3 regions of the Streptomyces sp. NPDC006385 genome follow, and region 1 is predicted to be linked to each of the others. Evidence: riboswitches for the same ligand, from Rfam matches in the RefSeq annotation. Region 1 holds a riboswitch; each other region holds the start of a gene.
What was found. Region 1 has a riboswitch for thiamine pyrophosphate ahead of thiC (phosphomethylpyrimidine synthase ThiC). Riboswitches for the same ligand answer to the same signal wherever they lie in the genome.
Positions count from the first base shown of each region.

Region 2: it holds a riboswitch for thiamine pyrophosphate, as region 1 does, so the genes downstream of both, ABZ078_RS02745 (thiamine ABC transporter substrate-binding protein) here and thiC (phosphomethylpyrimidine synthase ThiC) in region 1, are expected to answer to the same signal.
Region 3: it holds a riboswitch for thiamine pyrophosphate, as region 1 does, so the genes downstream of both, thiO (glycine oxidase ThiO) here and thiC (phosphomethylpyrimidine synthase ThiC) in region 1, are expected to answer to the same signal.

Region 1 is NZ_JBEXQG010000066.1:13,662-15,922, reverse strand. It holds gene thiC (phosphomethylpyrimidine synthase ThiC) at 1-1,320, opposite strand, end outside; TPP riboswitch at 1,313-1,502, opposite strand; partial or broken gene ABZ078_RS34815 (YibE/F family protein) at 2,153-2,261, shown strand, end outside.
Region 2 is NZ_JBEXQG010000003.1:20,361-22,621, reverse strand. It holds gene rlmN (23S rRNA (adenine(2503)-C(2))-methyltransferase RlmN) at 1-1,070, shown strand, start outside; TPP riboswitch at 1,095-1,200, shown strand; gene ABZ078_RS02745 (thiamine ABC transporter substrate-binding protein) at 1,276-2,261, shown strand, end outside.
Region 3 is NZ_JBEXQG010000045.1:20,976-23,236, forward strand. It holds gene ABZ078_RS28730 (FAD-dependent oxidoreductase) at 1-395, opposite strand, end outside; gene ABZ078_RS28735 (hypothetical protein) at 428-778, opposite strand; TPP riboswitch at 831-942, shown strand; gene thiO (glycine oxidase ThiO) at 940-2,106, shown strand; gene thiS (sulfur carrier protein ThiS) at 2,103-2,261, shown strand, end outside.

The sequences.
Region 1 (2,261 bases):
GGAGGTGATGTGGTCGTACGCCGGGGCGACGTCGGTCGTCAGCGGGCCGAGCGTATAGAACGGAGCTTCATCGCAGATCTCCTGCTGAAGGTCGATGTTCTCCTTGATCTTGTGCATCGGGACATGTCCCGGGCCCTCGATCATGGTCTGTACGTTGAAACGCTTGGCAATCCGGTTGAGTTCTCCGAGCGTCTTCAACTCCGCGAACTGCGCCTCGTCGTTGGCGTCCGCGATCGAGCCGGGCCTGAGGCCGTCACCCAGCGAGTATGTGACGTCGTACGCCGCGAGGATCTCGCAGAGCTCCTCGAAGTTCTCGTACAGGAAGCTCTCCTTGTGGTGCGCCAGGCACCACGCGGCCATGATCGAGCCGCCGCGCGAGACGATGCCGGTCTTGCGGTTGGCGGTGAGCGGCACGTACGGCAGGCGCACGCCCGCGTGGACCGTCATGTAGTCCACACCCTGCTCGGCCTGCTCGATGACCGTGTCCTTGTAGATGTCCCAGGTCAGATCCTCGGCCCTGCCGTCGACCTTCTCCAGTGCCTGGTACAGCGGCACCGTGCCGATCGGTACGGGGGAGTTGCGCAGCACCCATTCGCGGGTGGTGTGGATGTTGCGGCCGGTGGACAGGTCCATGACCGTGTCGGCGCCCCAGCGCGTCGCCCAGGTCATCTTCTCGACCTCCTCCTCGATGGAGGAGGTGACCGCCGAGTTGCCGATGTTGGCGTTGACCTTCACCAGGAACCGCTTGCCGATGATCATCGGCTCGATCTCCGGGTGGTTCACGTTGGCGGGCAGCACCGCCCGGCCTGACGCGATCTCCTCACGCACCACCTCGGGAGAAACGTTCTCGCGGATGGCCACGAACTCCATCTCCGGGGTGATCTCGCCACGGCGCGCGTAGGCGAGCTGTGTGACGGCCTTGCCGTCCCGGCTGCGACGCGGCTGGCGCGGCCGTCCGGGAAAGACCGCGTCGAGGTTGCGCAGGCCGCCACGTGGCGAGGTGTGCTTGATCCCGTCGTCCTCGGGACGGACGGGGCGGCCCGCGTACTCCTCGGTGTCGCCGCGGGCGATGATCCAGTTCTCCCGCAGCGCGGGCAGTCCGCGGCGGACATCTGTCTCGGCGAGTGGATCGGTGTACGGGCCCGACGTGTCGTACAGCGTGACCGACTGCCCGTTGGTGAGGTGCACCTGGCGGACCGGCACCCGCAGATCGGGGCGTGAGCCCTCGACGTACGCCTTGTGCCAGCCGATGGACTTCCCGGCCTCCTGGGACTTCTCGTCCTGAACGGAGGCAGGCGTGCGCGCGTCCTTGATGGTCATGAGACCTACTCCCTACGCCGGCATTACCCGGTAACAGGTTCGGCGGTCGACGCAGCGGCTTCCGTCTGCCGACGTTTCGTGTGAAACATCACTCGCGATGGGTGATGTTTCATGTGAAACATCGCTGGGACGGAGGTCAGCGCCCTCTCAGCCCGGTGCTCCGAGCTCCCGCGTGTACAAAGGTGGCTCCACGCTAGCGTCAATTCGGGCGCGGTGAACAGAGGGCCCCCGTCGTTCTTGCGATGATCGGTCGGTGACCACGACGCATGAACCTCCGTACCCACCGCCCGAGCCGCACCGCGGCTCCGGCTCCGGAAACGGCCCCGCGCGGGGCAACGGCCGTACCGACGGCCGGGGTTCGGCGATTCCCCGCGGCAGATACGACGGTGCCTACGACAGTGGCTTCGGCCGTGGTGCCGGAGGCGGTCCCGACGGTGACGCGGCTGGATCCGACGGCTGGCACGAACACGGCCAGGGCTCCGGTGGGATGCAGGAGCGCGGGAGCGGGGTCGGCGGCGGGCACGAACGCGGACCCGGTTCGGGTGGCGTGCAGGGTTACGGTCCCGGCTACCGCGGCGTACCGGGGCAGGGGTCCGGGGGCGGGGGCGGGGCTGGTCACGGCTCCGGAAGTGGTCATGGTCACGGTCGCGATTCCGGAAGTGGTCGTGACCACGGTCTCGGTTCCGGAAGTGGTCGTGGTCCCGGTCGCGATTCCGGAGATGGTCACGGTCAAGGTTTCGGCTCCGGTAGTGGTCACGGTCAAGGTCTCGACTCCGGAAGTGGTCACGGGCACGATTCCCGCCACGGTCATGGGGACGGCTTCGGTGAAGGTCATGGCGACGACTTCGCTGGTGGTCATGGTCACGGGCCTGGTTCCGGAGGCTCGCGCGGCGGCGGTGACGACGATGGTGCCGGGAGCGGCGGGGGCAGCGGCGGTCATG
Region 2 (2,261 bases), on a different contig from region 1:
GCGGAGCCAAGAAGCCGCCGCGGCATCTTGCCGATCTCACGCCCGGTGAGCGCAAGGACGCCGTCGCAGCGATCGGCGAGAAGCCGTTTCGCGCCAAACAGCTCTCGCAGCACTACTTCGCGCGGTACGCGCACGACCCGGAGCAGTGGACCGACATCCCCGCCGGTGCGCGCGCCAAGCTGCGGGAGGAGCTCTTTCCCGAGCTCATGACCGTCGTACGGCATCTGTCGACCGACCAGGGCGACACCCGCAAGACGCTGTGGCGGCTGTTCGACGGGACGCTCGTCGAGTCGGTGCTGATGCGGTACCCGGACCGGGTGACCATGTGCATCAGCTCGCAGGCGGGATGCGGGATGAACTGCCCGTTCTGCGCGACCGGGCAGGCGGGGCTGGACCGGAATCTGTCGACCGCCGAGATCGTCCACCAGATCGTGGACGGGATGCGGGCGCTGCGGGACGGTGAGGTGCCCGGCGGGCCCGCTCGGCTGTCCAACATCGTCTTCATGGGCATGGGTGAGCCCCTCGCCAACTACAACCGGGTCGTGGGCGCCATCCGCCGGCTCACCGACCCCGAGCCGGACGGGCTGGGGCTGTCCCAGCGCGGGATCACCGTCTCGACCGTCGGCCTCGTCCCGGCCATCCACCGGTTCGCCGACGAGGGCTTCAAGTGCCGTCTCGCGATCTCGCTGCACGCCCCCGACGACGAGCTGCGCGACACCCTCGTCCCCGTGAACACGCGGTGGAAGGTGCGTGAGGTGCTCGACGCCGGATTCGAGTACGTCGCCAGATCGGGGCGTCGGCTGTCCATCGAGTACGCCCTCATCCGCGACATCAACGACCAGGCATGGCGCGGTGACCGGCTCGGCCGGCTGCTCAAGGGCAAGCCGGTGCATGTGAACCTGATTCCGCTGAATCCGACTCCGGGCTCCAAGTGGACCGCTTCCCGGCCCGAGGACGAGAAGGCGTTCGTCGAGGCCATCGCCGCGCATGGTGTACCGGTGACGATCCGGGACACCCGGGGTCAGGAGATCGACGGGGCATGCGGGCAGCTCGCCGCGACCGAGCGGTAGTCTGACCGCCGTAAGAACATCTGCATATTCCGACAGGGGAGCGCCACAGCGCTGAGAGTGCGGTACCGGCCGCAGACCCTCCGAACCTGGCCCAGGTCATTCTGGGTAGGGAGATCGGTCATCACTCGAGCTGTTGCGCCCTGCCCGGAGCCCCAGAGGCCCCGGGCAGGGCCGCGTCTCTTCCTGGTCACTCCAGGAGGAATTAGTGAGCATCACCAAGAAGGCCACGGTCCTCGCCGCCGGTTTCGGACTCGTCGCGCTGCCCGCGCTGGCCGCGTGCGGGTCGTCCGACGGCGACGGCGGCAACGGCAGCGGCGGCGGGTCCAAGACCGTCACGCTCGTCAGCCACAACTCGTGGGCCGTCTCCAAGAGCGTCCTCGCCGCCTTCGAGAAGCAGTCCGGCTACAAGGTCAAGGTCCTGGAGGACGGCGACGCCGGTCAGGCCGTCAACAAGGCGATCCTGACCAAGGACAACCCGCAGGGCGACGTCTTCTTCGGCGTCGACAACACCCTGCTCTCCCGGGCGCTCGACAACGACCTGTTCCAGTCGTACGAGCCGAAGGGCGCCGACACCATCAAGCCCGAGTACCTCGCCGACCAGGACGAGCACCGGGTCACGCCCATCGACACCGGCGACATCTGCGTCAACTACGACAAGGCGTACTTCAGCAAGCACAAGCTGGCCCCGCCGACGTCGTACGACGATCTGATCAAGCCCGCGTACAAGAACCTCCTCGTCACCGAGAACGCCTCCACCTCCTCGCCCGGCCTCGGCTTCCTGCTGGGCACGGCCGCGAAGTACGGCGACGACGGCTGGCAGGACTACTGGAAGAAGCTCAAGGCCAACGGCGTCAAGGTCGTCGACGGCTGGGAGCAGGCGTACAACGAGGAGTTCTCCGGCTCCGCCGGCGGCAAGAAGGCGAAGGCCGACCGGCCGCTCGTCGTGTCGTACGCCTCCTCGCCGCCCGCCGAGGTGATCTACGCCGACCCGAAGCCGAGCACCGCGCCCACGGGCGTGGCGACCGGCACCTGCTTCCGCCAGGTCGAGTACGCGGGACTGCTGAGCAACGCCGAGAACACCGAGGGCGGCAAGGCGCTGCTCGACTTCATGCTCACCAAGACCTTCCAGGACGACATGCCGCTCAACATGTTCGTCTACCCGGTGCGGGAGGGCGCCCAGGTGCCGGAGGA
Region 3 (2,261 bases), on a different contig from region 1:
AGATGCACGCCGGGGACGCCCTCCGCGCCCGGCAGCCGGATCGGTTCGGCGCCGGTGGCGAGTACGAGGACGTCGTACGGGACGGGCCCGGCCTCGGTGTCCAGCTCGTGGTCGGCGGTGCGCAGGCCCAGCACCTCGCACCCCAGCCGGAGTTCGATGTCGAGGGCGTCGAAGTCGACGTCGAAGGCGGACCCCTCGGCCTTGCCGAGCAGCACGGCCTTGGACAGGGGCGGCCGGTCGTACGGCTGGTGGGGCTCGGCGCCGATCAGTGTGACGGTCCCGGTGAAGCCCCGCTCCCGCAGGGCGACCGCGGTCTGCACACCGGCCATGCCCGCGCCGGCGACGACCACGCGCCGCGCCTGTGACGTGCCCTGTCGCTGCGTCTGCTCGCTCACCTGATCACCATAGACAACTGACAATTCGTCAGTCAGGGGGCATGCTCAGTGACCTGCTCCACAACACTCGTCCCCGCGCCCGCCTGCGACTCCCACTCCCAGGTCTCCTCCAGGCGCACCCGTCCGTCGGGCAGCTCGCTGACCGTCGACACACAGTGCCCCGACGACGTCGTGCCGTCCCGCTTGAGCTGCACGTAGCGGAAGTCCAGCCGGTCGCCTTCCCTGGTGCCCACGAGGTGTCCGCGTACGACGTCGCCGCCCGCGTACTCCGCCCAGACCTCACCCTCCTTCTCGTGGTACGTGAACCGGGTGCGGGTACCCACCTGACCTGGGGCTTGATCGGCCACAGGGGCGAGGACGAGACCGTCGAGCGAACGGGCCACGGGCACAGGCTCCCTTACTGAGACACACGGCGGCGGGCTAGGGTGGCCAACGTAGAGCACTCGCGGGAGCCCGGACGCACCGGGCTGAGAGGGAGGCTGGCGGCCTCCGACCGTACGAACCTGATCCGGGTCATGCCGGCGAAGGGAGGGGCTGGACGCCCATGTCGCGTACGCGAACGTCAGACGTCCTCGTCATCGGGGGCGGCATCATCGGCCTGGTCACGGCGTGGCGGGCCGCGCAGAGCGGGTTCTCCACGGCTGTCGTGGACCCCGAGCCGGGCGGCGGCGCCGCCCAGGTGGCGGCCGGGATGCTGGCCGCCGTCACGGAGCTGCACTACGGCGAGCAGACGCTGCTGGGCCTGAATCTGGCCTCGGCCCGCCGCTACCCCGACTTCGTGGCCGAGCTCACCGACCTCACCGGCCATGACCTCGGCTACCGCCGCTGCGGCACGCTCGCCGTCGCGCTGGATTCCGACGACCGGGCCCACCTGCGGGAACTGCACGCCCTTCAGCGCCGGTCGGGGCTGGACTCCGAGTGGCTGTCGGGGCGCGAGTGCCGGCGTCTGGAGCCGATGCTCGCGCCGGGCGTGCGCGGCGGGCTGCGCGTGGACGGGGACCACCAGATCGATCCGCGGCGGCTGGCCGGGGCACTGGTGGCCGCGTGCGAGCGGGCCGGTGTGGTCTTCCACCGGGCCTGGGCCGAGCGCTTCGACGTCGTACGGGACCGGGCCGCCGGTGTCACCACGGCGGACGGCACCGAGCTGCGCGCGGGCCAGGTGGTCCTCGCCGCCGGCAGCCGCAGCGGGCGGCTGCCCGGGGTCCCCGCCGACGTACTGCCGCCGGTCCGCCCGGTGAAGGGCCAGGTGCTGCGGCTGACGGTGCCGAAGCGGTACGCGCCGTTCCTGAGCCGGACCGTACGGGCCGTGGTGCGCGGCAGCCACGTGTATCTGGTGCCGCGCGAGAGCGGGGAGCTGGTCGTCGGGGCGACGAGTGAGGAGCTCGGCTGGGACACGACGGTGACCGCGGGCGGGGTGTACGAGCTGCTGCGCGACGCGCACGAGCTGGTGCCGGGCATCACGGAGCTGCCGCTCACCGAGACGCGGGCGGGTCTGCGCCCCGGCTCCCCCGACAACGCGCCGCTGCTCGGCCCGACCGAGCTGGCGGGGCTGCTGCTGGCCACCGGGCACTACCGCAACGGCGTGCTGCTCACGCCGGTCACCGGCGACGCCATGGCGCAGGTCCTGGCCACCGGTGAACTCCCGGAAGAGGCCCGGCCGTTCACGCCCAGGCGCTTCAGTCCCGCCGCACTCACGGAGCAGCCCGCATGAGCCACCCGGTCACCATCTCGGTCAACGGCGAGCGTCGGCGGATCGAGCCCGGCACAGCTCTCGACGCGCTCGTGAAGTCCCTCACCGCGGCGCCCTCCGGAGTGGCCGCCGCCCTCAACGAAACCGTCGTCCCGCGCGCGCAGTGGCCGTCGACG